3 regions of the Serratia sp. TSA_198.1 genome follow, and region 1 is predicted to be linked to each of the others. Evidence: predicted binding sites of a transcription regulator. Region 1 holds the regulator's gene; each other region holds the start of a gene.

Region 1 (10,816 bases):
GCCGCCAACGTGATGCTTTCCGTGGTGGTGATCCTGATTATCGCCGCACTGTTTTATAAGGATTACGCCTCGCTGATCCGCAACAATAAAAGCGTGGTGAAAATGCTGACGCCGTCGAACTTCGTTTCCGGCACCATCAAATTTACCCAGCAGCGCTATTTCACTCGTAATCTGCCGCTGGTGAAAATCGGCGAAGACGCACGTAAAGGGCCGCTGATCGCCGGGCAACAAAAGAAATCCCTGGTGATCCTGGTTGTGGGTGAAACCGCCCGCGCCGAGAATTTTTCGCTCGGCGGCTACGGGCGTGAAACCAATCCGCGCCTGAAGCAAGATAATGTGGTGTACTTCAAAAACGCCAGCTCCTGCGGTACCGAAACGGCAATCTCTGTCCCCTGCATGTTCTCCAATATGCCGCGCAAGGACTACGACGCCACCCTGGCGACTCACCAGGAAGGCATGCTCGACGTGCTGGCGCATGCCGGCGTCAACGTACTTTGGCGTGAAAACGACGGTGGGTGCAAAGGTGCCTGCGATCGCGTACCGCACGTCGACATGACCAAGCTAAAACTACCGCAGGATTGCGATGGCGACGTCTGTATGGATAACGTGCTGCTGTATAAACTGAACGACTACATCAACGGTCTGAAAGACGATAGCGTGATAGTGTTGCATCAGATGGGCAGCCACGGGCCGGCCTATTTCCGCCGCAGCACGCCGGAGTTCCAGAAGTTTTCGCCAACCTGCGACAGCAATCAGATCCAGGATTGCACCCATGAGCAGTTGGTAAATACTTATGACAACTCATTGCTCTATACCGACGCCATGCTGGACGACACCATCAAGCTGCTGCAACAGCACAGTGACAAGTTCAATACCGCGCTGGTTTACCTCTCCGATCACGGCGAATCCCTGGGTGAAAATGGCATGTACCTGCACGGTACGCCTTATGTGTTTGCCCCCAGCCAGCAGACCCACGTTCCTTTCCTGATGTGGATGTCCGCCGACTATGAGCGCAACGTCAAGATTGATCGCCAGTGCCTGAACAATATGGCCGAAAAGGATGAGATCTCGCAAGATAATCTGTTCCATACCCTGCTCGGTATGCTGAACGTGCAAACCCGTGAATATCAGTCGCAGTTGGATATTTTGCAACGCTGCCGCAGCGGGGCATAACGGCTTAACTTCTGCCCCCTGATCGGGCAAAATACCCTGCTTCGTAACCGGCGTTTTTGCGCCGGTTTTTTTATTGTTATTGACCTAGACCAATCGGTCTATTATGCTAATCCTCATTATGACGAAACATGCGCACTGCCCCGTAGATACACGTGAACATCTGCTCGCTACCGGCGAGTCCCTTAGCCTACGCCTGGGTTTTACCGGCATGGGGCTGAGCGAACTGCTGGCCACGGCGGGTGTGCCGAAAGGTTCGTTCTATCACTATTTCCGCTCGAAGGAAGCCTTCGGCGAAGGCATGCTGCAGCGTTATTTCGAACACTACGATACTGAAATGCAACGGCTGTTTAGCGACGATAAAAGCGACGCTCGCCACCAGTTGCTGAGCTATTACGCCCAGGCGATCAGCTTCCATTGCCGCAGCGAATGCCATAACGCCTGTTTGGCGGTGAAACTCTCTGCCGAAGTGAGCGACCTGTCGGAACCCATGCGCCACGCGTTGGAGATCGGCACCGCACGGGTTATTGGCCACCTGCAGGATGCCATCGAGCGCGGTATCCGCGAAGGATCGCTGTCGATAGCCATGAGCCCGGCGGCCACCGCAGAAACGCTGTACTCACTGTGGCTTGGCGCCTCGCTGCGCGCCAAAATCCGCCGTTCGGTCGCCCCGCTGACCAGCGCGCTGGAAAGTATTGAATTGCTGTTGCGCCCGCCGCAGCCGTAAACGCAACACCCGAGCTTTACCGAAAAATTACTCTGTTGGGCAGTTAGTTAGCCATTACTAGTCGACCGGTCTATTAATATAGGATGCACTATGAAGATTGAAAAATTGTTCTCCCCGCTGAAGGTTGGCTCTGCAACTTTGCCAAACCGCGTGTTTATGGCCCCGCTGACGCGTCTTCGAAGCATTGAGCCTGGCGATATTCCTACTCCGTTGATGGCCGAATATTATGCCCAGCGCGCCAGCGCCGGTCTGATCGTGACCGAAGCCACCCAGATTTCTTTCCAGGCGAAAGGCTATGCCGGCGCTCCGGGGCTGCATACCCCAGAGCAGATCGCCGCGTGGAAAAAGATCACCCAGGCCGTACACGATAAAAACGGCCATATCGCCGTTCAGTTGTGGCATGTGGGCCGTATCTCCCACAACAGCCTGCAACCGGGCCAACAGGCACCGGTAGCCCCTTCCGCGATCAATGCCGACACCCGCACCACCGTGCGTGACGAAACCGGTGCCTGGGTGCGGGTTCCAACCTCGACCCCGCGTGCGCTGGAAACCGAAGAGATCCCAGGCATCATTAACGATTTCCGCCAGGCAAGCGCCAATGCGCGTGAGGCCGGTTTCGACTTTATCGAACTGCACGCGGCCCACGGTTATCTGCTGCACCAGTTCATGTCCCCTGCCTCCAACCAGCGCACCGATCAGTACGGCGGCAGCATCGAAAACCGCACACGTCTGACGTTGGAAGTGGTCGACGCGACCATCGCTGAATGGGGTTCAGAGCATATCGGCATCCGCATTTCGCCGTTGGGCCCGTTCAATGGTCTGGATAACGGTGAAGATCAGGAAGAAGCGGCGCTGTATCTGGTCGAAGAGTTGAATAAGCGCAACATCGCTTTCCTGCACATTTCCGAACCGGACTGGGCAGGCGGCAAACCGTATTCCAACGCCTTCCGCGATTCAGTGCGTGCCCGCTTTAAAGGGGTAATTGTCGGCGCAGGCGCCTACACCGCCGAGAAAGCCGAAGAGCTGATCAACAAAGGCTTTATCGATGCGGTGGCCTTTGGCCGCAGCTACATCGCCAACTCGGATCTGGTCGAGCGCTTCAAACAGAACGCACCGCTGAACGAGCCGCAGGCGGAAACCTTCTACGGCGGCGGCGCCGAGGGTTACACCGATTATCCGACGCTGTAAGTAAGATAAAAAGCCTGCCGGTGAACGAATGCCGGCGGGCTTTTTGCTGTTTTATCGGTAAAGCCGTTGGGACGGGTAAAGACGGCTCTTGTCGTACAACGCGAATGCAATTAATGAGTCGCCAACGTCGCCCAACGCGCGATCTCGTTGGCATCGACAGTATTCATTATTTCCCGAAACCAAACGGTAAATTTATCTGGGCTCCGTTTTATCTCATCAGTTAATTGCTGAATATCCATCCACAGCCAGCTATGGGCTTCGGCAGGATCCCCCTGAGGCTCGCCATCAAATAATCCCACGTAGATATGATCGAACTCGTGCTCAATTAAGTCGCCCGGCACCTCTGACCGATAAATGAAGCTGGAGACCTGCTGCAACTCGCTGCTGAACCCCATCTCCTCCTGTAACCGACGCTGCGCCGCTGCTGCCGTCGCCTCTCCCCAGCGCGGGTGGCCACAGCAACTGTTGGTCCATAACCCAGCCGAATGATATTTACTGAAAGCTCGCTGTTGCAGTAGTAAACGGCCCTTGCTATCGAAGATAAAAATTGAAAACGCTCGGTGCAACAACCCCTGCTGATGTATCCGCGTTTTTGTTTGCGAGCCGATGGAATTATCATCGGCATCAACCAGAATCAGCATTTCATCCATTGATGGCCTCCTTCGGCAAGAGCGATGACTTCGTACCGGTAAAACCCTAACCAGACCCAAATTTATCAATTGACGCGATCCAACCCTGGCCCGCTATCAGACCTCGCCCCCCTTGAGGTGGCTAATAGTACTTATTTCCCTGATTCGAACGACAGCATACTGTGCGGTTATCATCAGAATAGCCGATGCATAGGTGACATTGTCACCTTTATTCTCATGCTTTAGCCATGTCGATAAATTGAAATCCCTTATACGGCAACGCTATACTGAGTTTCGCTAAGATCCATTCGCCGTTGACGACGGCACATCCAATCAGAGGAATTATGCGCTTACTCCATACCATGATCCGCGTCGGTGACCTGCAACGCTCCATCGACTTCTATACCAAGGTATTAGGCATGCGCCTGCTGCGCACCAGCGAGAACCCAGAATACAAATACTCGTTGGCATTTGTCGGTTATACCGATGAAAGCGAAGGCGCGGTGATTGAGCTGACCTACAACTGGGGCACCGACAGCTACGAGATGGGCACCGCATTCGGCCATCTGGCGTTGGGCGTCGACGATGTGGCCGCCACCTGCGACAGCATTCGCCACGCCGGCGGCAAAGTGAGCCGTGAAGCCGGGCCGGTCAAGGGCGGCACCACGATTATCGCCTTTGTTGAAGATCCGGACGGTTATAAGATCGAACTGATCGAGAACAAACACGCCGGTCAGGGCCTCGGCCACTGAGACCGATGAGGCGCGCTTTCAGCGCCCTTCTTGTTATGCCTGCGATACCGCCTGCAACCGGGCGTAAAATTTGCCATAATGCGCGCTGCATTCGATGAAGATAAGAAACTGATGGCCGAAAAAAGTGATCTTAACGCCCTGAGTGGCCGTTTTCGTGGGTTTTATCCCGTAGTGATAGATATAGAAACCGCTGGATTTAATGCCAAAACCGACGCGCTGCTGGAGATTGCCGCCGTTACGTTAAAAATGGACGAAGAAGGCTGGTTGCAGCAGGATGAAACCCTGCACTTTCACGTTGAACCTTTTGAAGGCGCCAACCTGCAACCGGAAGCGCTGGCATTCAACGGTATCGACCCGCATAACCCGTTGCGCGGTGCAGTCAGTGAATACGATGCGTTACACGCCATTTTTAAAGCGGTACGCAAAGGCATCAAGGACCGTGGCTGCAACCGGGCGATTATCGTGGCGCACAACGCCAACTTTGATCACAGTTTCCTGATGGCCGCAGCAGAACGCGCAAGCCTGAAGCGCAACCCTTTCCACCCGTTCGCCACCTTTGACACTGCCGCGCTAAGCGGGCTGGTGTTGGGGCAAACCGTGTTGGCCAAAGCCTGTATTGCCGCCAATATTCCGTTCGACAGCACCCAGGCGCATTCGGCCCTGTACGACACCGAACAAACCGCTCAACTGTTCTGCGAGCTGGTTAACCGCTGGAAACGCCTTGGCGGATGGCCGCTGGCCATCGGTGATACTGACTGAACCGCAAATAAATCGGGCGGCCCAGTTTGCACTGGCGCCGCCCGATGTCTTCTTGCAATAAACCCGAGCCGTTATGGCTGCTGGTCTTCTTGCTCTTTGTACTTCGCTGCCGTTTCTTTGATCAGCTGTTGCAGTTCGCCGCGCTGATACATTTCGATAATGATATCACAGCCGCCTACCAGCTCACCGTCGACCCACAGCTGCGGGAAAGTCGGCCAGTTGGCGTATTTCGGCAACTCGGAGCGGATGTCCGGATTCTGCAGAATATCAACGTAGGCAAAGCGTTCGCCACAAGCAGACAGCGCCTGCACCGCTTGCGCAGAGAAACCGCAGTTTGGCAATTTCGGTGAACCTTTCATGTACAGCAGAATTGGGTTCTCACCGATCTGCTGCTGAATTTTTTCAATCGTCGTCATTTATTGCTTCCTCAAGCCACATCTCATGGCTACAACATGCATCACACTGGCTATTGTAGCGGCTGGAACAGTCGCAAGAAAACGCCATCTTTTGCAAGGGTATTCCCCGTTGCCAATCGCATCTTACCGGCAAAGGCCATTCCGGTTAAAACATACGCTCAGAATAACATTTTTAATCCGACCATTTCACTAATATATTTTTCCGCCTCCTGGTACCCCTTTAATAATACCAACAGCGGCCAAAGGTGATTTTTTACACACCAACGGATTGATTTTTCGGCAAAAAAAATGCTGTTAACGTTTTCTCACAATATGGATTATCATTTATGAGTTCTTCGCTGTTTTATATGGCGAAATTGGGGAATACTGTCATTCTTTCGATATCTGTTCCGGGGCCAAGGTTGGTAACGTCGACATGCGTTTAATTCTTACGCTTTTTGTGCTGTTGTTTACACAGCTATTCTTAAATCTGGCGCACGCTGCGCCACAGGCGCGTATTGCCGCCGAGCAGCGCAAGAGCCACGTTAATGAAGCACGGCCGGATGACCGCAAGAAAAAGAAAGCGGCAAAGGCCAGCAAAAAAGTGAAAGTCACTGCTCCGCCAAAAACAGCCAAGGTTTCCAAAGCCAAAACAGAAAAAACCGCTAAAAAGATCGTCAGCGCAAAATCGAAACACCAAACCCAGAAAATAGCCAAAATCAAAGTGACCCCACCGAAAAAGGGTTACAAAAAAGGTTATGGTCGCCACCGGGAACCCGGCATGGCCACCGCCAAATTGGCTCGCGACGAAAAACCGCTGAAACTCAGCCCGGCGCACAAAAAGCGCTATCAGCACGCCAAGCAAACCGCAATGGCCAAGCTGATGGATCAAATGGGCAAACCTTATCGCTGGGGCGGCACTTCGCCAAGAACCGGTTTTGACTGTAGCGGACTGATTTATTACGCCTATAAAGACGTAGTGAAAATCAAGATGCCGCGTACTGCCAACGAGATGTACCACCTGCGCGACGCGGCGCCGATCAAGAAAAACGAGCTGGAAAGCGGTGACCTGGTGTTCTTCCGCATCAACAACCGTGGCGTGGCCGATCACGTCGGCGTCTATCTGGGCAACGGCAAATTCATTCAGTCACCGCGTACCGGTGAGGAAATCCGTATCAGCCAGTTGGACAACGACTACTGGCAAAACCACTACATTGGCGCCCGCCGTGTGGTAACACCGAAAACCATTCGATAATCGCCTCCGCGGCTGGTCCCCCCAGCCGCACGCCTCACCGCCTACCGCAAGCGTTCTGATCTTAGGCCTTTTAGTCGCTCTCAGACCGCGGTTTCGCGAAGCCGCATGGAAAACATCCGGGTGTGGGTGAACGGGGCACTTGTGGAAAAATCTGACGTAGCGGTGGGAAAATGCGGACAGGCGCAGTGAACTGCGCCTGTGTGACAACCAGGGATCAGTTCAACGCCGCGGTGAAGCTAAAAGCAATAATAACGGCCAGCGCGCACACAGTGGTGAACAGTGACATTTTCAGATCGGTATCCATTACAACTCCTTTTCAGACGGGTTATCCCAAGGATAAAAGGCACACAATTAATGCGTCAAACCATTTTCCCACAGTTAGACAATAAAATCTTGTTATCATTTCCCGGTTTATAATACTGATTACCTCTTCCACTTTGGCTCAATATGGGACAAAATTCGCAGTTCACAACTGCGTACCGGCAAAAATGCCCCTCCTGACCAAACGCTGACGACTTCAATACACTAAAAACTCAGCTTCGCTTATTTGGAAGAAGGATCTACGCAGGCAAACGATTAACATCACACTTACATGCTGCAACATGTGAGTTCAGGAGTCATTCTTTACATGGCAACGATTAAAGATGTGGCCAAACGCGCTGGCGTTTCCACCACCACCGTTTCGCACGTCATCAATAAGACTCGTTTCGTCGCCGAAGAGACTAAAGCGGCCGTCGCGGCCGCGATCAAAGAGCTGCACTATTCTCCCAGCGCCGTGGCGCGCAGCCTGAAAGTCAATCACACCAAATCTATCGGTCTGCTGGCTACCTCCAGCGAAGCGCCCTATTTCGCCGAAGTGATCGAGGCGGTGGAAAACAGCTGCTACAGCAAAGGCTATACGCTGATCCTGTGTAACTCGCACAATAACCTGGACAAGCAACGCGCTTATCTGGCGATGCTGGCGCAAAAACGCGTCGATGGCCTGCTGGTGATGTGCTCTGAATACCCGGATCAATTGCTGGGGATGCTGGAAGATTACCGTAACATCCCGATGGTGGTCATGGACTGGGGCGCAGCACGCGGTGATTTTACCGATACTATTATCGACAACGCCTTCGAAGGCGGTTATCTGGCCGGCCGCTATCTGATCGAGCGTGGCCACCGTGAGATTGGCGCCATTCCGGGCCAATTAGCGCGCAATACCGGCGGCGGCCGCCATCAGGGCTTTTTAAAAGCCATGGAAGAAGCCAATATCGAGGTGCGCGACGAGTGGATTGTACAAGGTGACTTCGAACCGGAATCCGGCTACAAAGCCATGCACCAGATATTATCGCAGAAACAGCGCCCAACGGCGGTATTCTGCGGCGGCGACATTATGGCAATGGGCGCTATTTGCGCCGCTGATGAGCTGGGGTTGCGCGTACCGCAGGATATTTCCGTTATTGGTTACGATAATGTGCGCAACGCCCGCTATTTCACGCCGGCACTGACGACCATCCATCAGCCCAAAGAGCGTTTGGGCGAGATGGCGTTCACCATGCTGCTGGATCGCATCATCAGCAAGCGTGAAGAGTCGCAAGTCATTGAGGTACATCCGAAGCTGGTTGAACGCCGCTCGGTCGCCGACGGTCCCTTCATCGATTACCGCCGCTAGTCGCCAACGCCGGGAGCCAAAGCGGCTTCCGGCGTCACTTCGCTTAACCATTCCTGATTCAAGGTTTCACTGTCCCCCAGGTAATCCAGCAGCCAGGCCATCGCCGGCGATGGGGTATTCTGCTGCCAGGTCAGGCAGCATGGGCTGGCGGGAAATGGCTGTTGCAGTTGCAGCGCCACCAATTCACCACGCTGTACCAACGGCAATACCTGATGCGCAGGCATCATGCCGACGCACAATCCGGCGCACAGGCAATCCACCGCAGAGGCCCAATCCGGCACCACCAGCCGCCGTTGATTGTCCAGCGTCCAGGTGACCCGCTTGGGCAAATTGCGTGACGTATCCTCCAGACACAGCGAAGGGAAAGGCCGGAGCTGATCATCGTTTAGCAGGCCATCCAACCCCGCCAAGGGATGCTGGGGGCTGGCGACACACAACCAACGCATGTCGCCCATGTCGCGAAAGGCGAAACCACCGCCAACCGGCACCGCCCGCGTAGCGCCGATCGCCATATCGGCGCGGCCATCCACCAGCGCATCCCATACGCCGTTAAACACTTCGGGTTGGACCAACAGCTCCACATCGGGGAATTGACGGTAAAAATCCAGCACCAGCTGACGGCAGCGCTGCGGTTTGACGATGATATCCACCGCAATTTTTAATTGGCCACGCCAACCATTGGCCACCTGCTGGCACTGCCTGCGAGTGTCGAGCATTTTTTTGATGACACCGCGCGCTTCCTGAATAAACAGCGTGCCAGCCAGCGTCAGTTCTACATCGCGATGACGCCGTTCAAATAGCGGTACCGCCAACCATTGTTCTAGTTGCCGCACAGTATAGCTAACCGCCGAAGGTACCCGGTGCAGTTCCTGCGCCGCCGCGCTGAAGCTGCCGGTGCGGGCGACCGCGTCCACGACATCAAGCGAATATTCAGACCACATGATTTTTGCCTTCAATTTTTTTAACAGCACTTCGCAAATATTACCGTTTCACAAGCAGAGATCCAGCCGGATACACTTGCCGGCGCTAAAAACCTGCGACAATAAAATATTAATGAGAAATACCATGCGAAATTCCTTTGGTTTTATGTTCTATCTTGCCGGCCTGAGCATGCTGGGTTACCTGGCCACCGACATGTATCTGCCCGCCTTTGGCGCTATGCAGCAAGATCTGCAAATTTCCGCCGGCGCAATCAGCGCCAGCCTTAGCATTTTCCTGGCCGGTTTTGCCTTTGCTCAACTGCTCTGGGGGCCGCTCTCCGATAATTTGGGCCGCAAACCCGTTCTGCTGATTGGCCTGGCGCTGTTTGCTCTGGGCTGCCTCGGCATGCTGTGGGTGCAAAATGCCGTCCAACTGTGGTCGCTGCGCTTTATCCAGGCGATCGGTGTGTGTTCAGCCGCCGTCACCTGGCAGGCACTGGTCATTGACCGCTACCGTGAAGGCAAAGCCAACCGCGTATTCGCCACCATTATGCCGCTGGTAGCACTTTCGCCTGCGCTGGCACCGTTGGTCGGCGCCTGGTTGTTGAACCACATGGGATGGCGGGCAATTTTCGCCGTGCTGCTGGGTATCACCGTCATTTTGCTGCTGCCGACGCTGTTACTGAAGGAAAGCGCCAAAAGCGCGCCATCTGCCCAGCCCAAAAACACCCTGAGTTTCTTCCAACTGCTGAAGTCGCCGGTATTCAGCGGTAACGTCACCATTTTTGCCGCCTGCTCTGCCGGTTTTTTTGCCTGGCTCACCGGTTCGCCGTTTATTCTTGGCGATATGGGTTACAGCCCCAATGATATTGGCCTGAGCTATGTCCCGCAGACGCTGGCTTTCTTATTGGGCGGTTACGGTTGCCGTACGGCGTTAAACCGCATGAATGGCAACACCCTGCTGCCTTGGCTGCTGGTAGGTTATGGCATCAGCATGGTGGCGTTATATCTGGTGGCGACATTGACCGAGCCCACGCTCACCACGTTGCTGATTCCATTCTGCCTGATGGCGCTGGTCAACGGAGCCTGCTACCCGATCGTAGTGGCGAATGCGTTGATGCCGTTCCCGGAAGGCACAGGCAAAGCCGCAGCGCTGCAAAATACCCTGCAATTGGGCCTGTGCTTTGTCGCGAGCCTATTGGTTTCGGCCTTTATAGCCCAACCGCTGTTGGCGACGGTAACGGTGATGGTTTCAACGGTGGTATTGGCCGCGTTGGGGTATATGTTGCAACGGGGAAAAGTGATCGATAATTCGCAGGCAGTACGACAGGAACATGCTAACTCTGCGTCATAATTACCTGTACTAA
Region 2 (10,816 bases), 110 kb from region 1:
CTGCCGGCACGCAGATAGCTGAACGATTCCTGATAAACGAAGAAGCTGAGGGTCTTGGTGCTGTCCATCGGCCCGCCGCGGGTCATCACGTAAATGATGTCGAACACCTTGAAGGCGTCGATGGTGCGTAACACCAGCGCCACCGCCAGCGGGGCCAGAATGGCGGGCAGGGTGATGGCACGGAATCGCCGCCAGGCGGAAGCGCCGTCCAGGCGGGCCGCCTCGTACAGATCCTCCGGGATAGATTGCAGTGCCGCCAGCGTCAATAGGGTGATCAGCGGGTAGTTTTTCCAGATATCCGCCAGCATCACCGCGTTCAACGCCGAGGCGGGATTGCCCAGCCAACTGCGGTAATGGTCAATGACCCCAAGCTGGGTCAGCAGCGCATTGATGCTGCCGTAATCCGGGTTGAAGTTCAGCCGCCACATAGTCGCATTGACGATGGTGGGCAGCGCCCAGGGCAAAATCACCAGCACCCGCAGCAGGTTGCGGCCGTGGAATTGCTGGTTGAGCAGCAGCGCCACCAACACGCCAATCACCCCTTCAAACGCCACCGAAACCACGGTGAAATAGAGCGTGCGCCACAGCGCGGCCTGGAAATCCGGGTCGGTCAGGGCATACAGAAAGTTATCGACGCCGACCCAGGCAGGCGTTACACCGTCACCGACCAGCGCCGCGTCGGTAAAGCTCAGCCACAGGGTGCGGCCCAGCGGCCAGGCGGTTAACAGCAGCATCATCAGCAGCATGGGTGCCAGCAGCACCCATGCCTGACGCCGCTCACGTTGGGGCAAAGTGAGCATCGTCATCCCTTAACGCAGCCGTGCCGCGCTTTTGGTGGCCGCATCCAGGCCCGCTTGCGGCGTCACCTTGCCTTGCAGGATCTGCTGCAAATCTTGCTGCAATCCGTTGGAAAGCCGTGAGTAATCGGCAGTTTCAGGGCGCGACAGCATCACGTTCAACGACTGCTTGGCGGCGGCGATCAAGGGTTGCTGGTCTTTCTGCACCGCCGGATCGTCGTAGGAAGATTTCCAGATCGGCAGGCTCAGTTTGGCGTACTTATCCTGTACCGGCTGGGAGGTCATGTAGCTGATGTACTGCCAGGCCTGATCCGGGTGGGCGCTGGCTTTGGCGATGCCGAGGCCCATCGAGCCGTTGACGGCGGAAACCTGGCCCTCAACCGATCCCGGAGCCGGCACGATGCCGACATCGCCGGCCACTTTGCTCTGCTTCGGATCGTTGGCCATGTTGTACATATAGGTCCAGTTGAGCGCGAAGGCGGCGTCGCCGTTAGAGAAGGCTTTACGCACATCCTCTTCCAGATATTCACGCGAGTTCGGGTTGGTCAGCCCCTTGTCCAGCGTGTCTTTCATGTAGCCGGCGGCCTGTAATGATCCTGGGGTGGAGAAGTTGATTTTCCCCTGCTGGAAGAACTGCCCCTTGAAGGCGGACACCAGCGTGGTGTAATCGCAAACCAGCGCCTCGGCCTGTGACCAGCTCCACACCAGAGGGTATTTGACCACGTTTTTCTGTTTCAGGATTTCCGCCTGTTGCGCCAGTTCCTGCCAGGTTTTCGGCGGGGCGCTGATGCCGGCCTTGGCCAGCATGGCTTTGTTGTAATACAGGTATTTGGTATCGAGGATCCACGGCATTCCCCAGCGCTTGTCTTTGTAAGTGACGGTGGTCATGGCGCCGTCGAAAATCTTGCCGCTGTCGTCGGCGCTGATGCGCGAGGTGACGTCCTGCAGCAGGCCGAACTTAACGAATTCGGCCGGCCAGATGGCGTCGAACAGCACCACGTCGTAGCCGTTGCTGCCTGCGCCGCGCGCCGCGACGATTTTATCGTGCAGCGCTTCGTAAGGGACGAACTCGAGGTTAACGGTGATATCCGGGTGCTGTTGGGTGAAATCTGCGGTCATGGCGCGAATGTCGTTTTCGCTATAAGCCGCCTGGGTCATAAACAGCGCGTTGATTTGCGTAGGGGCGGCAAAGGCGCTTGAGATGCAAAACGCCAGGGCAGACAGGGTACAGGCGGCCTTAGCGGCGCGGATAGGGCTTTTCATGGTGCGTTCTCCGGTGTTAAAAAGATTCTTAAATCAATTTGATTGCTTTAATGGAGGGCACCATACTGCAAACACCGATTTCCCTTTCTGCATAGGCAGTTATGACGACATCCGGCACTAACCTTGAACATGCTCGAGCACACAACCGGCGCGTAGTGATAGAGGCAATCCGTCTGCACGGCGAACTGACCCGTGCCGAAATCGCCCGGCTGACCTCACTGACGCCGCAAACCGTTTCAAATATCGCGACAGAGCTGGAGCAGGCCGGCATTCTCTCCTCGCACCTGCCACGCCGTGCCGGAGGGAGGGGCCAACCGGCGACGCCGTTGACCCTCAATCCAGACAGTGCGTATTCCATCGGCATCCATCTGGATCACCAGTCGCTTCTGATCATCGTCGTTGATCTGTCAGGAAGCGTTCGTTTCCATCGGCTGATTATGGTGCAAAAGCCGCAACCTGCTGCGACCTTGAAACTGATTTGTGATGTGCTGCAAGAAATGCGCCAACAGCCTGATATGGCCTGGGGAAAAATGCTGGGCATCGGCGTGGTGATGCCGGGGCCGTTTGGCGTGGAAGGGATCTCCTCCGTTGGGCCGACCACCCTCAACGGCTGGGAAAATATCGATGTAGTGGCTGAACTTAACGCGCAGAGCGGCCTGCCGGTGACGCTGGAGAACGACGCCACCGTCGCCGCCATCGGCGAGCGTCTGCACGGCGTGGCCAGGCAGCTCAATTCGTTTATTTATCTGTATCTCGGCACCGGCCTCGGGGCGGGGATCTTCACTGACGGGCGCATTTATACCGGCCATGCGCACAATGCCGGTGAAATAGGCCACATGATTGTGCAACCGGGCGGGCGGGCTTGTTATTGCGGCAACCAGGGTTGCCTTGAACGTTACGTCTCGCTGCAGGCAGCCTATGAGAGCTGCGGGCTGGATCCGATGCGTGCCATGCCGCAGGATCTGCTGGCATTGCCGCAGGCGCAGATCGACCGCTGGTTGGAGTCTGCGGTGCCTGCGCTGCGCCAGGCGATCAACATCGTCGAGTGCATGTTCGATGCCGAAGCGGTGATTATTGGCGGGCTGATGCCGGAAAGCATCGTTGAACAGTTGATCAAACGTTTGGCGCCCTTGCACCGCTCGGTTCGCAGCAAATACCTCGATGGTCTGCGCGTGCGGCTGGGCACCACCGGCGCGGATACCGCAGCACTGGGGGCGGCCGCGCTGCCGCTGTTCGACGAGTTCAACCCGCGTTATGAAGTGTTATTGAAATAGCCGCTTAATTTTCTCGATTTCTATTCTTGCTCGATGTTGGTGCATCGGTTTAATTTCCCAAAACAAGCAAACGGTTGCTATTTCACAGGCAACCGTTTGCTTGTTTTTTTATTATTTTGACCTGCTCGGATAATTTCAGGATATTTTTTATCTTATTGTTTACAAAGTAAAATGTATAATAAAAAACCAACTGGCACGCTACTTGCTATCCTTAAATCAACATCTGCAAACGATAAAAAACCGCCATATTCCACGGGTTGGTACGTGGGTCGGTAGAGAAGGAAAGCAAAATGAGCATTCAATTCACCACGGCTATTCGTGGCAATTTTTTCGATATCGCGGCCTGCGTGGAGAGTCCGCAACAGTTGAATGAGCAACTGCGGCATATTCCCGATGGATTAATGCTGCTCAATGAAGGGGCGATTGTCTGGCACGGCAGTTGGCAGCAGGGTGAACCGCTGTTGCCGCCGGGTTTTGAGGTGACGCATTACCGCGACAAGCTGATCGTGCCGGGGTTTATCGACACCCATATTCACTACCCGCAAACCGAAATGATCGGCGCCTATGGCGATCAGCTGTTGGCGTGGTTGAAGCACTACACTTTCCCGACCGAAAGCCAGTTCTGCTGCGAACGGCATTCCGGCAAGATGTCGGCGTTCTTCCTGCAACAACTGTTAAGTAACGGCACCACCACGGCCTTGGTGTTCGGTACGGTACATCCGCAATCGGTTGACGCGTTGTTCAGCCAGGCGGCGGCGCTGAACATGCGTCTTATCGCCGGCAAAGTGATGATGGACCGCCACGCACCGGATGAACTGCTGGAAACCCCGGAGCAAAGCTACCGGCAAACGCGTGAACTGATCGAGCGCTGGCACGGCAAACAACGCCTGGGCTATGCGATAACGCCGCGTTTCGCCCCCACCAGCACCCCAGCGCTATTGGCGCAGGTGCAACGGCTGCGCGAAGAGTTTCCGGATGCCTGGCTGCACACCCACCTGAGCGAGAACCTGGATGAAGTGGCCTGGGTGAAAGCGCTGTTCCCGGAGAACAGCAGCTATTTGGATGTGTATCACCAGTACGGCCTGACCGGCGAGAAAAGCGTCTTCGCTCACTGCCTGCATCTGGAAGAGCAAGAGTGGGATTGCCTGTGCCAGACCGGCTCGGCGATCGCTTTCTGCCCGACCTCCAACCTGTTCCTCGGCAGCGGGTTGTTCAACCTGCAAAAAGCCTGGCAGAAGCAGGTGAAGCTGGGCATTGGCACCGATGTCGGCGCAGGCACCACCTTCAATATGCTGCAAACGCTGGGCGAGGCTTACAAGATCGGCCAGTTGCAGCGCTATAAACTCTCCGCCTGCGAAGCCTTCTATCACGCCACCTTGGGCGGTGCGCGCGCGTTGGCGCTGGACGATAAAATCGGCAACTTCGGCGTCGGTAAAGAGGCGGATTTTGTGGTGTTGGATCCGGCGGTGTCGCCGCTGCAGAAGCTGCGCCATGAAAACAGCCGCGAACTGGCGGACCAGCTGTTCTTGCTGATGACGCTGGGGGACGATCGCAACGTTTATCGCACCTACGTTGACGGTAAAGTGGTTTATCGCGCGGCTGCGCACCAGGAGGCAGCATGATCCAGTTCCTGCTTAATCAAACGCTAAAAAGTGAAAGCGCGCTCGATCCCAACACCACGGTGCTGAACTATCTGCGCCGCAACCTGGGCCGTTGCGGCACTAAAGAAGGCTGTGCCTCCGGTGACTGCGGCGCTTGCACCGTCGTATTGGCCGAGCAGGAAGGCGGGCAGTTGCGCTACCGCAGCGTCAATGCCTGCCTGACGTTCGTCAGCGCGCTGCACGGCAAACAGCTGATCACGGTGGAGGATTTGAAGCAAAATGGCCAATTGCACAGCGTGCAGCAGGCGATGGTCGATTGCCACGGCTCGCAGTGCGGTTTTTGTACGCCGGGATTTGTGATGTCGATGTTCTGTCTGCAAAAGAACGGCGGGGAATACCAGCGTGAACAGGCGCAACAGGCGCTGGCGGGCAACCTGTGCCGCTGCACCGGCTACCGGCCGATTCTGGCGGCGGCGCAGCAGGCCTGCGGCGTCAAGGGCGAGGACAGTTTCGATCGCGGGCAACGGCAAACCGTGGAACGCCTGCAAGCCATCCGCGCAGCGACGCCGCTGGAAGCGGCGGGTAAACGCTGTCTGATGCCGCAAAGGATCGACGAGCTGGCGGTGTTGTATCAGCAACACCCGCAGGCAAAATTGTTGGCCGGCGGCACCGATCTGGCACTGGAGGTCACCCAGCGTCACCAGGATGTGCCGCTGATGATCGCCATTGGGCAGATTGAGGCGTTGAAGCAAGTCAGTTGGCAGGGCGAACGGTTGACGATCGGTGCCGGTGCGGCGCTGAGTGACCTGTATCCGCTGCTGGAAAAATATCATCCGGCCTTCGGCGAGCTGCTGGCGCGTTTCGCTTCGCAGCAGATCCGCAACCAGGGTACCTTGGGGGGCAATATCGCCAATGCTTCGCCGATTGGCGACGGCGCACCCATGCTGCTGGCGCTGGATGCCATGCTGAACCTGCGCTGCGGCGATGTGCGGCGTGAGTTGCCGTTGCACGATTTCTTCCTGGGCTATCGCCAGACAGCGCTGCAACCGGGGGAGTTTATCGAAAGCATCGTGCTGCCGGCCACCGCTCCGGCGGATTTCCGCGCCTGGAAAGTCTCCAAACGGCTGGAGGACGATATTTCGGCGGTATGCGGCGCTTTTAACCTGAGGATCGAGCACGGCATGATTCGCAGTGCCCGCTTGGCATTTGGCGGCATGGCGGCGACGCCAAAACGCGCCTTGCTATGCGAACAGCAACTGGTGGGGCAGCCCTGGCGGCGCGCCACCGTTGAACGTGCGGTGCAGGCATTGGCGCAGGACTTTACGCCGCTTAGCGATTTTCGCGCCAGCAGCGGTTATCGCCTGCTGGTAGCGCAAAACCTGCTGCGCCGCTATTTCATTGCGCTGACCGCGCCGCATTTGGCGATTGAGGTGACGGCTCATGAGTAATAACAAACGCATTGAAGCGACGCAGGAACAACTGGCCGAACGTTTCCGCCAGCCATTGACCACCGGGGTGGGCCGTAGCCGCAAACATGAAAGCGCCGACAAACACGTCAGCGGCGAGGCGCAATACATTGACGATCGGCTGGAATACCCAAACCAGTTGCATCTGGCGGCCAAGCTGAGCGAACGGGCACATGCGCGCATCATCAAGCTGGATTTGTCGGCCTGTTACGCCTTCCCCGGCGTGGTGCGGGTGATCACCTGGCAGGACGTGCCGGGCGAGCTGGATATTGCGCCACTGACCCACGGCGATCCGCTGCTGGCGAAGGAGACGGTGGAGTATGTCGGGCAGGTGATCGCGGTGGTGGCGGCAGAAGATCCCGAGATCGCCTGGCGGGCGGCGCAGGCGGTGAAGGTGGAGTATCAGGATTTGCCGGTGCGGCTGGACGTGACGCAATCGCTGCGCGAAGGCTTCGTGGTACAGGAGGCGCACCATCATCGGCGCGGCGATGCAGACGGCGCGCTGGCGCGGGCTTTGCACCGCATTCAGGGCGAGTTGCACGTCGGCGGCCAGGAGCATTTTTATCTGGAGACCCAGATTGCGTCAGTGATGCCCGCCGAGGACGGAGGCATGCTGGTGTATTCCTCCACCCAGAACCCGACCGAAATCCAGAAACTGGTGGCCTCGGTGCTCAATCTGCCGATGCACAAGATCACCCTCGATATGCGTCGCATGGGCGGCGGCTTCGGCGGCAAGGAAACCCAGGCGGCCGGCCCGGCGTGCCTGTGTGCGGTGGTGGCGCACCTGACCGGGCGACCGGCCAAAATGCGCCTCAATCGCCATGACGACATGCTGATCACCGGCAAGCGCCACCCGTTTTATATTCACTATGACGTTGGCTTTGACGACAGCGGGTTACTGAACGGAATCAAGATCGACCTGGCCGGCAACTGCGGCTATTCGCTCGATCTCTCCGGATCTATTGTCGATCGCGCCATGTTCCACGCTGATAATGCCTATTTTCTGCAAGATGTATTGATTACCGGCCACCGCTGCAAAACCCATATCGCGTCCAATACCGCCTATCGCGGCTTTGGCGGGCCGCAGGGCATGATGGCGATTGAGCAGGTCATGGACCATATTGCGCGCTATCTGGCGCTCGATCCGCTGGCGGTGCGCAAGACCAATTATTACGGCAAGGACCACCGCAACATCACCCATTACCACCAGCGGGTGGAGCAGAACCTGCTGCAGGAAATGACCGCTGAATTGGAACACAGCGCGGATTATCAGGCACGGCGCGAGGCTGTCCGTCGTTTCAACGCCGAGAACCCGATCCTGAAAAAAGGGCTGGCGCTGACGCCGGTGAAATTCGGCATCTCTTTTACCGCCAGCTTCCTCAACCAGGCCGGTGCGCTGGTGCTGGTTTACACCGACGGCAGCATTCAGCTCAACCACGGCGGCACCGAGATGGGCCAGGGGCTGAACACCAAGGTGGCGCAGATCGTCGCCGAAGTGTTCCAGGTGGATATTGAACGTATTCAGATCACCGCCACCGATACTGGAAAAGTGCCGAACACCTCGCCGACGGCGGCGTCGTCCGGTACCGATTTGAACGGCAAGGCGGCGGAAAATGCCGCGCTAATCATTAAACAGCGGCTGATCGACATGCTTTCCAAACAGCACCAGGTCAGCGCCGATCAAATTGCCTTCAGCAACGGCCAGGTCAGGGTGGGCGAGCGTTATTTCAGCTTCGAGCAGGTGGTTGAGCAGGCGTATTTCAATCAGGTTTCGCTCGCCAGCACCGGCTATTACCGCACGCCGAAAATTTTCTACGATCGCGACAAGGCCAGCGGCCACCCGTTCTATTATTTTGCCTACGGCGCGGCCTGCGCGGAAGTGTTGATCGACACCCTGACCGGCGAGTACAAACTGCTGCGCGCCGATATTTTGCACGACGTGGGCGACTCGCTGAACCCGGCTATCGACATCGGCCAGGTTGAGGGGGGCTTTGTGCAGGGCATGGGGTGGCTGACCAGCGAAGAACTGGTGTGGGATGAACAGGGCAAGCTGCTGACCAACGGCCCGGCCAGCTACAAAATCCCGGCGATTGGCGATGTGCCCGCCGATCTGCGCGTCACGCTGCTGGAGAACCGCAAAAACCCGGAAGATACGGTGTTCCATTCCAAAGCGGTGGGCGAGCCGCCGTTTATGCTGGGGATCTCGGTTTGGTGTGCGATCAAGGACGCGGTCGCCAGCCTGGCGGACTACCGCCAGCAGCCCAATATTGACGCGCCGGCCACGCCGGAACGGGTGCTGTGGGGCGTGCAACAGATGCTGTCAAGTGACATTGTCACTGAGCTGACGCGGGAGAACGGCGATGGACGAATGGATTGAGGCGCTGGCAGAGGCACGCAGGCGCGGCGAGCCCTGCGTGCTGGTGACGTTGGTGGACGAACTGGGCTCCACGCCGCGCAACCGCGGCACCAAAATGCTGGTGACCGCCGAACGGGCGGTCAATACCATCGGCGGCGGTCACCTGGAGTACCAGGCGCTGGCGATTGCGCGCGAGATGTTGCAACAGGGTGACGCCACGCTGCGGCTGGAGCGTTTCCCGCTGGCGGCGCGGCTCGGCCAGTGCTGCGGCGGAACCACCAGCGTGCTGTTCGAACCCTTGATCCCGCCGCGCCCGCACATCGCGCTGTTTGGCGCCGGGCATGTGGGCCGTGCGCTGGTGAACATTCTCGCCACCTTGCCGTGCCGGGTGCGTTGGGTAGATGGGCGTGCGGCGGAGTTCCCTGCGGCGATGCCGCCGGGCGTGCAGCAAGAAATTTGCGATGAGCCGCTGGAGATCGTCGATGCCATGCCGGCAGGCAGTTATTTCATCGTGATGACCCACGATCACGCGCTGGATCTGGCGCTGGCGGAGCGCATTTTGCGCCGTGGCGATGCCGGTTACTTTGGCCTGATTGGTTCGCTGACCAAGCGTAAACGCTTCGAATACAAGCTTGGTCAGCGTGGCATCAGCGAACAGGCAGTGGCCGCCATGCGCTGCCCGCTGGGTTTGCCCGACGTCAAAGGCAAACTGCCTGCGGAGATCGCAGTAGCGGTGGCCGGGGAGATTATTGCTTGTTACGGGAGGGGGGGACGGGGCTAAAACCGCGGCGGGTTGTTTTCGAAAATTGTGTGGGCGCCCCCCGAAGGTTGCGCCGCCACAGATAAGAATCGTCAAATCACTTCAGTTCTGGCCAGTAGTCTTTATTGGCTTCGAGCAGATCGTCCAGAATGGCTTTAGCGACAGAAGCGCTCGGCACGGTTTTCGAGAGCGTTATCGCCTGCCACAGTTTCAGATAGGACTTCTCAATCCAGGCTTCGACCACCAGTTTTTCAACCGCCACCTGCTGGCTCATCAACCCCTGCTGGAACAACGGGATCTTACCGACAGTCAGCGGTTCCGGCCCGTTGCTACCGACGAGACACGGAATTTCAACCATCGCTTCCGGATCAAAATTGTTGATGGCGCCCTGATTCGGCACAATCAGCAACATTCTTTCCTGAGTGTTGAATGCGATGGCGGTTGCCAGGTCAACGATGTAAGACGCGTGTTCATCAATCTCCAGTTCGCCGGCGGAAGATTTCCCCGCCTTGGTAATCGCAGCGCAGGAACTGAAAACGTGTTTTTCTCGGTGCTCCATCACCTCATTGGCGCGGGTATGTTCCGGATTGGAATGCGCAACCACGTAGTCCGGGAACAGGTAATATTTCAGGTAGGTGTTCGGGAACGTAGACGGATCTAACGCCCAGACATCTTTCGCTTTGGCGAATGTATCATTCCAACTGGCTTCGACACCCGGCTCGGCGGTTGGCGGTACATAGCCGTGTTTAGCCACATGTTCGCGGATCTTGGGCATCAGATCGTTACCCTTCAAATCTTCAATCGACGTCCACCAGCCAAAGTGATTCAGTCCGTAATAACGCACCTGCATTTCTTTACGCGATTTCAGCCCGACAATCTGCGCCATGCGTCCTTCAATGCCGATCGGCATATCGCAAATGTTGAGGATCCTGGAGTGCGGGCGCAAACGGCGCGTCGCTTCCGCCACAATTGCGGCCGGATTCGAGTAATTCAGCATCCAGGCGTCCGGGGAATATTTCTCCATGTAATCGACGATTTCCAGTACGCCGCCGATGGAGCGCATACCGTAAGCGATACCGCCAGGCCCACAGGTCTCCTGTCCTACGACACCATGACGCAGGGGGATTTTTTCGTCTTTTTCGCGCATCGGATATTTACCGACACGGATATGCGCCATGACAAAATCGACATCGCTAAAGGCCGTTTTCGGATCTGTGGTATAGCCGAATTCAATGTCCGGCGCCTGTTCTTTGAGGATCACCTTGCACGCCTCGGCCACAATTTCCTGACGTGCGCCAT
Region 3 (10,816 bases), on a different contig from region 1:
CGCCCTAATTCAGTGCGGTGTTGCACAAATGTGCCAAATTGGGGATAAATTTGTTAATTGGAGCCTTGCCAGCGGGTGAACAAATCTTTCGGTAATTCAATGTCGAACTGATCGACCACCCGATTCACGGTTTGATCGATGATGTCATCGACGCTTTTCGGTTGGTGATAAAAAGCAGGTACCGGTGGCATGATCACCGCGCCCATCTCCGCCGCCTGCGTCATCAGGCGCAAATGGCCGATATGCAACGGGGTTTCGCGCACGCACAACACCAGCCGGCGGCGCTCCTTCAGGACCACATCGGCGGCGCGCGTCAGCAGGCCGTCGCTATAGCTGTTGGCGATACCGGATAACGTCTTGATTGAGCAAGGTAAAATCACCATACCCAGGGTTTTGAACGAGCCGGAAGAAATGCTGGCACCGATGTCGCGTGCGTCATGCACCACGTCAGCCAACGCCTGCACTTCACGCAGACCGAGCTCGGTTTCCAGCGAAAGCGTTTGCCGCGCCGCATTGCTCATCACCAAATGGGTTTCCACCTCTGCGACGTCACGCAATGCCTGCAACAGGCGCACGCCGTAGATTGCGCCGCTGGCGCCGGAAATACCGATGATGAGTCGTTTCATAAAGCTGGCCTCTGCCGAAGAGAAAGTAGGATCAGGCAGACTTTGCCGGAATGGCGGTGCATAAGCAAGTCGGGGAGGATAATGCACCGCGACAAACGCCGCGGTGCACCTTTTTGGCTAGCGCTTAGGCTTAACCTTCGTTATGCATTTCCAGATTTTCTGCTTCGGTCTGGCCACGCATCGCCTGGGCGTCGTCGTTGCGCAGCGATTCCAGATACTCGAGGTAGTTCTGGTCTACGTCCTTGGTAACATAGATGCCGTTAAACACCGAGCATTCGAACTGGCTGATGTCCGGGTTCTCTTCGCGCACCGCTTCGATCAGATCGTTCAGATCCTGGAAGATCAGACCGTCGGCACCGATGATTTGGCGGATTTCATCCACTTCACGACCGTGGGCAATCAGTTCGTTGGCACTCGGCATATCGATGCCGTACACGTTCGGGAAACGAATTTCCGGCGCAGCGGAAGCCAGATAAACGCGTTTCGCCCCGGCGTCACGCGCCATCTCAACGATCTGCTCGGACGTGGTACCGCGGACGATAGAGTCATCCACCAGCAGCACGTTCTTGTCGCGGAACTCGGCGCGGTTGGCGTTCAGCTTGCGGCGTACCGACTTACGGCGCGCCTGCTGGCCCGGCATGATGAAGGTACGGCCGACGTAGCGGTTCTTCACAAAACCCTGGCGATACGGCTTATCCAGGATACGAGCGATTTCCAACGCGATATCGCAGGACGTTTCCGGGATCGGGATCACCACGTCGATGTCCAAATCTTCCCATTCGCGGGCAATCTTCTCACCCAGCTTCTGCCCCATGCGCACACGGGCGCTGTAGACCGAAATCTTGTCCATAAAGGAATCTGGACGTGCGAAGTAGACGAATTCGAACAGGCACGGGTTGGTTTTCGGGTTCTCTGCGCACTGGCGGGTGAACAGTTGGCCCTTCTCGGTGATGTACACCGCTTCGCCCGGCGCCACGTCGCGCAGGAACTCGAAGCCCAACGTATCCAGCGCTACGCTCTCGGAAGCCACCATATACTCGTTACGGCCATCTTCAAGCTGGCGTTTGCCGATCACCAGCGGGCGGATGCCGTTCGGGTCGCGGAACGCCAGCAGACCGTGGCCGATGATCATCGCCACGCAGGCGTAAGCGCCACGCAGTTGCTGATGCATGGCGGCAACGGCGGTGAAAATGTTGTCTGACTCCAGCGGATAATCCTGGAAGCGGTCCAGCTCGCTGGCCAGTACGTTCAGCAGGATCTCGGAATCGGAGGTGGTGTTGATATGGCGGCGACCGCTTTCAAACAGCGATTGGCGCAGCTCATGGGCGTTGGTCAGGTTGCCGTTATGGGCCAGCGTAAGGCCGAACGGCGAGTTTACATAAAATGGTTGAGCCTCTGAGGCACTGGAGCTGCCAGCCGTCGGGTAGCGCACATGGCCAATACCCATGTTGCCCTGCAAGCGCTGCATATGGCGTGCCTCAAACACATCCTTCACCAGACCATTTGCTTTACGCAGACGGAACCCGTTGTGGGCATCTATGGTGACGATGCCTGCGGCATCCTGGCCACGGTGCTGAAGCACCATCAACGCATCATAAATCGACTGGTTTACCGGCATAAAACCGGCGATACCGACAATACCGCACATGTTGTCTTTTCCTCATCAGCGCTACCGCCCCGGTAAATGGGTCGGTAAGAAACTCGACGTGCTCTGCAGGTAGTCAAAGAACCACCTGATGATATAACTGAACTGGGGAATGAGCTGTGACTGTTTCCAGTCGTCACTTTGCGAGAAGCCGGTAAAGGTATCCAGGAAAAACAGCATCGCCGAAACGATCAACACGCCGCGCAGTGCGCCGAAACAGACGCCCAGCACCCGGTCGGTGCCTGATAACCCGGTTTTCTCTACCAGTGAGCTAATCACATAGTTGACAATAGCTCCTACGATCAGGGTCGCGATAAACAAGATGGCAATCGCGATGCCGTTTCGCACCAGTTCATCTTCAAAACGAGTGAAGTAGACCGCAAGGTAAGAGTAGAAATGGCTGGCAACAAAAAACGCACATCCCCATGTCACAAGTGACAATGCTTCGCGAACAAACCCTCGGATCAGGCTCACCAGAGCCGAAAATCCAATCACCGCTATAATGACGTAATCAATCCAGACCATGAACTATTCCAATGATGAATCGCCCCTGCATCCAATTCGCGGCGAATTCTAACAGAAAAAGAAAACGTTTGCGTAGGGGATTTCCTAGCACGTTACAAATAAAAAACGGCGATAAAAAAATTCCCAATCGCCGCACCTACATAGGCCGTTTTGCCTGTGAAAGGCACATTTTTAATAGTGATTACACCAGCACTCATCGATTCAGGGGCACAGCATGCTGTGCCCCAATCCTGTCAACGTGCGCCGTAGGGCTTCACCTGGCCGCTCAAACCGCTGATGGAGTTCAGCGCAGACAGCGAAGACTGCAACTTCTGTTTTGAAGCGTCCGGGCCAACGTAGATCCGGGTGATCTGCCCCTGCACCGGCGTTGACGGCACGGTGAAGGCGCGATAGCCGGACAGCCTGAGCGACGCCACAACCTCATTCACCTTGGCGGCGTTTTTCAGCGCCCCCAGTTGCACCACATAAGCCTGCCCTGCCGGCGCTTTCTCTTCTGCGGCCGGTTTCGGTTCTGGCTTAGGTTCTGGTTTAGGTTCTGGCTTCGGCTCAACTTTGGGCTCCGCTTTAACCTCCGGAACAACCTCAGGCTTCGGCTGAACAACCGGTTTCGGCTGCTGCACCGGCTTTGGCTTCACTTCCACCGGCTTGGTTTCAACCGGTTTTGGTTTCACTTCCACCGGTTTGGTTTCGACCGGCTTCGGTTTCGGTTGTTGCACCGGGCGAGTTTCGACCGGCGGCGCGACCTGAACCGGCTGTTGCGCCGTCTGGCGCACGGCCTGCTGCGAGGCCGCTTCGTTCGCTGCCTGCTGCTCGACCAGTGCGCCCGCCCCCTCCGGCGGCTGCGCCGGCAAAGACTGGGTTACCGGCGGCACCACGTCGTTTTCTTCCACGTCACCCGGTTTCGGCACCAAGGGAATGGCCGCGAATTCATCCTCGTAATGTTTCTTTTTTCCATCCAGTAGCCCTGGCAGGATGATGACCCCCAGCGCGACCAGAATGACGGTTCCTACCAATCGGTTTTGAAATTTGCTTGCCACTCACACTCCCCGCATCTCGTCTAACGCCGCCATCACGTGCGCAACGGTGTGGAACGATCCACAGACGATCACAATATCCTGAATATCAGCGTCCTGCATAGCCTGACGCCAGGCAGTTTCGACATCGGCAAACTGCCGCGGTTCCGTCAAATGTTGCGCCAGCGATTCCACGCTGGCTCCACGCGGCCCTTCCAGCGGCGCGCAATACCATTCATCCACCTGCTCGCTCAGGCAAGCCAGCGTGCCGGCGATGTCTTTATCCGACAGCATGCCCACCACGGCACGCACCTTGCCGCCATTACGCGGCAACTTGGCCAAACGCCCGGCCAGATAGCCTGCGGCGTGCGGGTTATGCGCCACGTCCAGGATCAGCATCGGATCCTGTCGCACAATCTGGAAGCGCCCAGGCAGCGTCGCCTGCTGCAGGCCGGTGAAGATCGCCCGCTCATCGATTTCCAACGCGGAATAATGCAACGCCGCCAACGCGGTCGCGGCATTGGCTAGCGGGACGTTGGGCATCGGCAGGTCGGTCAGCCGCGTGCCGCCGCCTTCCCACTGCCAGCGTTCGCCCTGTTCGCTGTAAGTCCAGGCTTCGCCACGGCGATACAGCGTCGCGCCCAGCGTTTCCGCTACCTCGCGAATGGTGTCAGGCATATCCGGCTCGCCCACCACCGCCGGCTTGCCGCCGCGGAAAATCCCGGCCTTCTCGCGGCCGATGCTTTCGCGATCGTTGCCCAACCAGTCGGTATGATCCAGCGCGATGCTGGTGACCACAGCCACGCTCGGATCGACGATGTTGGTCGCATCCAGGCGGCCGCCAAGGCCAACTTCCAGGATCACCGCGTCAAGCTTAGCCTGTTTGAACAGTTGCAGCGCCGACAGGGTGCCAAATTCGAAATAGGTCAGTGAGGTTTCACCCCGACCCGCCTCAATGGCGGCAAACGAACGGCAGTGCTCCGTTTCGCTCAGCTCATCGCCCTGAATGCGCACCCGTTCGGTATAGCGCACCAGATGCGGCGAACTGTAAACGCCAACGCGCAGACCGGCTGCCATCAGAATGGCTTCCAGAGTCCGGCAAGTCGTGCCTTTGCCGTTGGTGCCGGCAACGGTGAACACCGTCGGTGCGGGAGTGAGTAAATCAAGATGCGCCGCAACGCGCTGTACGCGTTCCAGGCCAAGTTCGATCGCCTGGCTGTGCAGACGTTCAAGATAATAAAGCCACGAGCTCAATGACGACGTGGCTTGGGGAATTTGGTGGTTTTGCATGAGTCCCATCACTGATTGGGTTCATTGATCCATCAGGGCACCCCCCTCACCGCGGTAAAGGCGATGCTCTCCGTAACACCCGTCACCTTTCAAGCTGCAGCGAGTTGACCGCAACGTGAAATTCATAGGGCATATCAGCCGGCATTTAGCCACAAAACGACGGCTGAATCCCGCGCGGGCTTGCACCTGCGCGGGTGATTTATCGGCCTCAGGCGTCGGCCTGATTTTCCTGTGCGACTACCGGCTCCGCCTCATCGAAATGCGGCTGCGGCTGGTTGGTCAGCTTGGAAAGGATACTCGCCAGAGTGCGGCGCATTTCCGGACGGCGCACGATCATGTCGATGGCGCCTTTTTCAATCAGGAACTCACTGCGCTGGAAGCCCGGCGGCAGTTTTTCACGCACGGTCTGCTCGATAACGCGCGGGCCGGCAAAGCCGATCAGCGCTTTCGGCTCGGCGATGTTGATATCGCCCAGCATAGCCAGACTGGCGGAAACGCCACCCATGGTCGGGTCGGTCAGTACCGAAATGTACGGCAGACCACGTTCCTGCAGTTTCGCCAGCGCTGCGCTGGTCTTCGCCATTTGCATCAGCGACATCAGCGCTTCCTGCATACGCGCACCGCCACTGGCTGAGAAACACACCAGCGGGCAGTTGTCTTCCAGCGCCTGTTCAACCGCGCGCACGAAACGTGCACCGACCACGGAAGACATGGAACCGCCGATAAAAGCAAATTCGAAAGAAGCGGCGACAATCGGCATGCCGTACAGCGTGCCTTTCATCACGACCAGCGCATCTTTCTCGCCGGTCGCTTTCTGTGCGGCAACCAGACGATCTTTATACTTTTTGGAATCCTTGAACTTCAGAACATCTTTCGGCTCCAGTTCGCTGCCCAGTTCTACCTCACTGCCCTCGTCCAGCAGGGTATGCAGGCGCATGCGCGCAGTCATGCGCATGTGGTGGTCGCACTTAGGACACACTTCCAGATTACGTTCCAGCTCGGCGCGATAGAGAACCTGACCGCAGCTGTCACATTTGGTCCAGACCCCTTCAGGAATGCTCGCCTTACGGGTTTGTGTAATATTGCTCTTGTTAAGAATTCGTTCAATCCAGCTCATCGATGACCTTTCTGTTTGAACCTGGCACATGCCAGTCCGCTGTTCATGCTTTAACAATCCCCCCGCAGACAGACCCAATGAAAAAGTGCCCGAGTGAAACGCGACAAACGCGTGACCGAGGCACTGGCTTCAGGGTTTGCTCGCAGGAACAGACCATAAATGTCGCTCATTAAACCATATCGGCCCGACACTGTGGATAAAAAACTGGTCGAACCGACAGGTTAAGCGATGTTTTTACTGTTTTTGCTGGCGGGCAGCCGCGCGCTTATGGCGCCAGATTTCAATGATGCCCGGCAAAATTGAAACCAGGATGATCGCCACGATCAACAGTTTCAGGTTTTCCTGCACGATCGGCAAATCACCGAAAAGGTAGCCAGCATAAGTGAAGAGCAGCACCCAAACCAGCGCGCCAATCACGTTGTAGGCAGCGAAATGACGGTAGGACATTTTCCCCATACCGGCGACGAACGGCGCAAATGTACGCACGATCGGCACAAATCGCGCCAAAATAATCGTTTTCCCACCGTGTTTTTCATAAAACTGATGGGTTTTATCCAGATAGCTGCGGCGGAAAATTTTCGAATTCGGGTTACTGAACAGCTTATCGCCGAACAGCCGGCCAATAGTATAGTTCACCGCGTCACCGAGGATCGCAGCTCCGACCATCAGCGCAACCATGGTATGCACATTCAGATCGTTAGTCGGCAGCGCCGCCAGCGCGCCGGCGACAAACAGCAGAGAATCCCCCGGCAGGAAAGGCGTAACCACCAGGCCGGTTTCGCAAAACAGGATCAGGAACAAAATGGCATAGACCCACATGCCGTATTGCGCGACCAGTTCGGCCAAATGCACGTCAATATGCAAAATAAAATCAATCACAAACTTGATGATGTCCATAGATTCTCTCTTTTTACCGGGTGTCTCACCCACCCGGCAGATGTACAAGGGAGCAACGCGTCGGGCGCGCCGGCGTCTAATCGTCAGCTAAAACTAATCGTCGGGTAAAAACAGCGGCCCCATTGGCGGCCGGGGCAAACCAAAATGCTCAGGATAATCGACGGACACCAGATACAACCCTTCGGCACGCGCCGTCGCCGCAGCCAGATTCCGATCCTTCAGCGCCAGCAGTTCGGCCATCCAGTTCTCACTCTGATTGCCGCAGCCGATTTCCATCAGGCTGCCGACAATGTTGCGTACCATATGGTGCACAAAGGCATTCGCCTTAATATCTACCACGATATACTCGCCGTAGCGCGTAACCTTAACGTGTTTTACGTTACGCCATGGCGTGCGCGACTGACATTGCACGGCACGGAACGACGTAAAATCGTTCTCGCCCAGCAGCGCCTGTGCCGCCCTTTCCATCCGTTCGGCATCCAGCGGGTGATAAAAATGGGTCACCCCCTGCTGCAACACTGCCGGGCGGTAGCGGTGGTTATAAATAATGTAGCGGTAACGACGCGCGGTGGCGCTGAAACGCGCATGGAAATCTTCGGCCACACCGGTCACCCAACGCACGGCAATATCCGGCGGCAGATGGGTATTTACCCCCATCGTCCAGGCGGCGTCCTTGCGCTGCGCGGTGGTTTCAAAATGCACCACCTGGCCGGTAGCGTGCACGCCGGCGTCGGTACGTCCGGCGCACAGTACGCTAATCGGCGCATTCGCCACCTTGCTCAACGCCTGTTCCAGACTGGCCTGTACGCTGGCGACTTCCTGCTGACGCTGCCAGCCGTAATAACGGCTGCCGTCATATTCAATCCCCAGCGCGATTTTTAACCTCGGTTGGGTGGGCAAGACAACTTCAGACATCAGTACATCTGCTCCTGCACCAGACGCTCTGCGGTTTCGATCGCCATCAGCGCGCCGCCGAAGCGTACGTTGTCCGCCACCGACCAGAACTGCAGGATTTCAGGAATGCCGTAGTCATTGCGCAAGCAGCCGACGCTCAACGCATCGCTGCCGGACGCTTCCGTTACCTGAGTCGGGTAGTCGTCTTCTTCGCTCAGTTGGATATCATCCACCTGCTCCAGCTCGCTGCGCGCTTCTTCGGCAGAGATCGGGCGCAGCGCTTCCAGGTGAACCACTTGCGCGTGGCCGTAAAACACCGGCGACTGTACGCAGCTCACGGAAATCGGCAGCCCTTCGTCCTGCAGGACTTTGCGCACCTGATCGACAATCAAGCGTTCTTCGCGCACGCTGCCCTGCTCGTCGGCCAGCAGCGGTAGCAGGTTGAACGCCAGTTGCTTGGCGAAAACGCCCGGCTCGGCCGGAATGCCGTTCAGCAAGCGCGCGCTCTGGCCGGCCAGATCGTCCACCGCCACTTTGCCGCGTGCCGATACCGACATCAGGGTGGTGACGTGCAGACGGGAAAGCCCGGCCTGCTCGGTCAAAGGCTTGATCGCCGTCAGCAGTTGGCTGACCATGCTGTCGGCCACGGCGACAATATTACGGTTGCGGTAGTCCGCCAGCACCTGCGGGTTAACGCCAGGTACCACCAGCGGTACATCCGGCTCCAGCGCAAACAGGCCGCTGGTGTCGATCACCAGACAACCCATGTTGCCGGCGTCTTCCGCATAGCGGGCCGCCGCCTCGGTACCGGCGACAAAGAACGCCAGTTGCGCCTGTGACCAGTCAAATTCTTCCGCTTTTTGCACCAGCACCGACTTGCCGTTGAAGCGTACCGTTGCCCCGGCGCCGCGTTCACTGGCCAAAGGATAGAGTTCGCCCACCGGGAACTGACGTTCCTGTAATAATTCCAGCAACGCTTCACCTACCGCGCCAGTGGCGCCAAGCAGAGCGATATTCCAGCCGTCAGACATTGGGTTTCTCCAGAGTATTCATTTAAAAAGCAGACGGGCAGTGTTGCCACCGCCCGATAATCCTTTGCCGCCTATTATAGCGGCGATTGCTTAAGGCAACCTTACGTATTGGGCGCGATGCCTTTTAGGCAAGGAGCCGGATGCCGGCCCCTTACAGCACGCTGAAGCCCAGCTTGTGCAGCAGTTCCGCACTGGCACTGTCATTGCACTGGACGCGCAATGAGGACCATTCACGGCGCTCCTGATAATGCTTGCGCAGGCGATCGAATTCGCCCGCTTGCCCAGCCACTTTGCGCAGCGGTGCATCATCGCGGCGCACATCATACACCAAGTGCATCAATCGTTTTAATTTGCCTTCATCCAGCGGCCCGTTCAACTGGATCTGGCTGAATTCCGGCACCGGCAGCAGCGAGGCCAGCTCAATCTGCTGTGGCTGCCCCACATGGCGGCTGAAGGCCTCGAACACCTGAGTGGTGCCCCGCGCCTTGCCTTCCAGCGTGTAACCGGCAATATGCGCAGTGCCGATATCCACCCGCGCCAGCAGCGGTAATGAAAGCTCCGGCTCCGGTTCCCAAACGTCCAGCACCGTGCTCAGCTTTTTGCCTTTCTCCAGCGCCAACAGCAGCGCGGCGTTATCCACCACCTCGCCACGGCAGGCATTGATCAGGATACGGTTGTCGGGCAGCGCCGCCAGCAACTCGGCGTCAACCAAGTGCAGCGAGCGATAGGGACCGGATTTATTCAGCGGCGTATGGAACGTCAGCACATCGGCTTCCGCCACCAGTTTTTCCAGCGGCCAGAACTCACCGACGTCACCACGTTCTGCGCGCGGCGGATCGCACAGCAGCGTACGGACGCCCAAGGCTTTAAGGCGGGCATCCAGGCGCGAACCTACGTTGCCCACACCAATAATGCCGACGGTTTTGTCGCGCAACTGAAAACCGTCGCGTTCGGCCAGCAGCATCAGCGCAGAGAACACATATTCCACTACCGCAATGGCGTTACAGCCTGGCGCTGCGGAAAACCCGATGCCCTGCTGTTTCAGCCAGGCATCATCCACATGGTCAGTACCGGCGGTGGCGGTGCCGACGAAACCGATGCGAGTACCGGCCAGCAGATCTTCATTCACTTTAGTCACCGAACGCACCATCAGCGCATCGGCATCCGCCAGCGCATCACGCGGGATCGGGCGGCCAGGCACCGCCTGCACATCCCCCAAACGACTGAACAATTCAGCCGCGTACGGCATATTTTCATCAACCAGGATTTTCACTTGTTGCTCCGACGATTTGCGACTATTTATCCCCAAAATAATTGGCGTTGCATCAAGGCGGCAAGAGCAGGAGTCCCCAGGAGCTTACTCAAGTAAGTGACTGGGGCGAGTGCTCGCAGCCAACACAGAGGCAGCGTCAAGTATGAAGAGATTATCTGGGAAAGAGTGTGCCACCGAATCAGGCCCGGCGAAAGCGTTCGGGCGTGCTGCCGGCGATTTGCTGAAACATGACGATAAACGCCGAGGCCGAGCTGTATCCCACCTCCAGCGCGACGTTCTGCACGGTTTTGCCCTGTTCAAGCAGCGAAACGGCATGCAGGAAACGCAACCGCTGGCGCCACTCACTGAATGACATGCCCAGCTCTTGCCGGCAACGGCGTGACAGGGTGCGTTCGGTGGTATAGACCCGGGCGGCCCAGACGGCGAGCGAGGTGTTGTCCGACGGGCAATGCTCCAGCGCTTCCAGCACCGGCGCCAGGAATTTATCTTCGGACGACGGCAAATA

The links. The regulator PurR, encoded in region 1, represses purine synthesis genes. The targets are predictions, from matches to a motif close to CANGCAAACGTTTGCNTG.
Region 2: guaD (guanine deaminase) is a predicted target of PurR. The motif match lies at 3,420-3,437, and genes of this name have one in related genera.
Region 3: cvpA (colicin V production protein) is a predicted target of PurR. The motif match lies at 2,854-2,871, and genes of this name have one in related genera.

The regions. Positions count from the first base shown of each region.
Region 1 covers NZ_JBQZFP010000001.1:1,053,380-1,064,195, forward strand. The annotation lists gene eptA (phosphoethanolamine transferase EptA) at 1-1,173, shown strand, start outside; gene ACUTSW_RS04905 (TetR/AcrR family transcriptional regulator) at 1,277-1,897, shown strand; gene ACUTSW_RS04910 (alkene reductase) at 1,988-3,085, shown strand; gene idi (isopentenyl-diphosphate Delta-isomerase) at 3,196-3,735, opposite strand; gene gloA (lactoylglutathione lyase) at 4,059-4,466, shown strand; gene rnt (ribonuclease T) at 4,545-5,225, shown strand; gene ACUTSW_RS04930 (Grx4 family monothiol glutaredoxin) at 5,297-5,641, opposite strand; gene ACUTSW_RS04935 (C40 family peptidase) at 6,057-6,875, shown strand; gene cydH (cytochrome bd-I oxidase subunit CydH) at 7,090-7,179, opposite strand; gene purR (HTH-type transcriptional repressor PurR) at 7,504-8,529, shown strand; gene punR (DNA-binding transcriptional activator PunR) at 8,526-9,470, opposite strand; gene punC (purine nucleoside transporter PunC) at 9,595-10,803, shown strand.
Region 2 covers NZ_JBQZFP010000001.1:945,065-955,880, reverse strand. The annotation lists gene ACUTSW_RS04410 (carbohydrate ABC transporter permease) at 1-800, opposite strand, end outside; gene ACUTSW_RS04405 (extracellular solute-binding protein) at 810-2,060, opposite strand; gene ACUTSW_RS04400 (ROK family transcriptional regulator) at 2,162-3,334, shown strand; gene guaD (guanine deaminase) at 3,625-4,956, shown strand; gene xdhA (xanthine dehydrogenase small subunit) at 4,953-6,383, shown strand; gene xdhB (xanthine dehydrogenase molybdopterin binding subunit) at 6,376-8,778, shown strand; gene xdhC (xanthine dehydrogenase accessory protein XdhC) at 8,762-9,538, shown strand; gene ACUTSW_RS04375 (6-phospho-alpha-glucosidase) at 9,615-10,816, opposite strand, start outside.
Region 3 covers NZ_JBQZFP010000002.1:378,142-388,957, reverse strand. The annotation lists gene ACUTSW_RS13230 (UbiX family flavin prenyltransferase) at 54-626, opposite strand; gene purF (amidophosphoribosyltransferase) at 757-2,274, opposite strand; gene cvpA (colicin V production protein) at 2,296-2,796, opposite strand; gene dedD (cell division protein DedD) at 3,030-3,833, opposite strand; gene folC (bifunctional tetrahydrofolate synthase/dihydrofolate synthase) at 3,834-5,099, opposite strand; gene accD (acetyl-CoA carboxylase, carboxyltransferase subunit beta) at 5,308-6,216, opposite strand; gene ACUTSW_RS13200 (DedA family protein) at 6,451-7,113, opposite strand; gene truA (tRNA pseudouridine(38-40) synthase TruA) at 7,207-8,028, opposite strand; gene ACUTSW_RS13190 (aspartate-semialdehyde dehydrogenase) at 8,028-9,038, opposite strand; gene pdxB (4-phosphoerythronate dehydrogenase PdxB) at 9,190-10,311, opposite strand; gene ACUTSW_RS13180 (AraC family transcriptional regulator) at 10,490-10,816, opposite strand, start outside.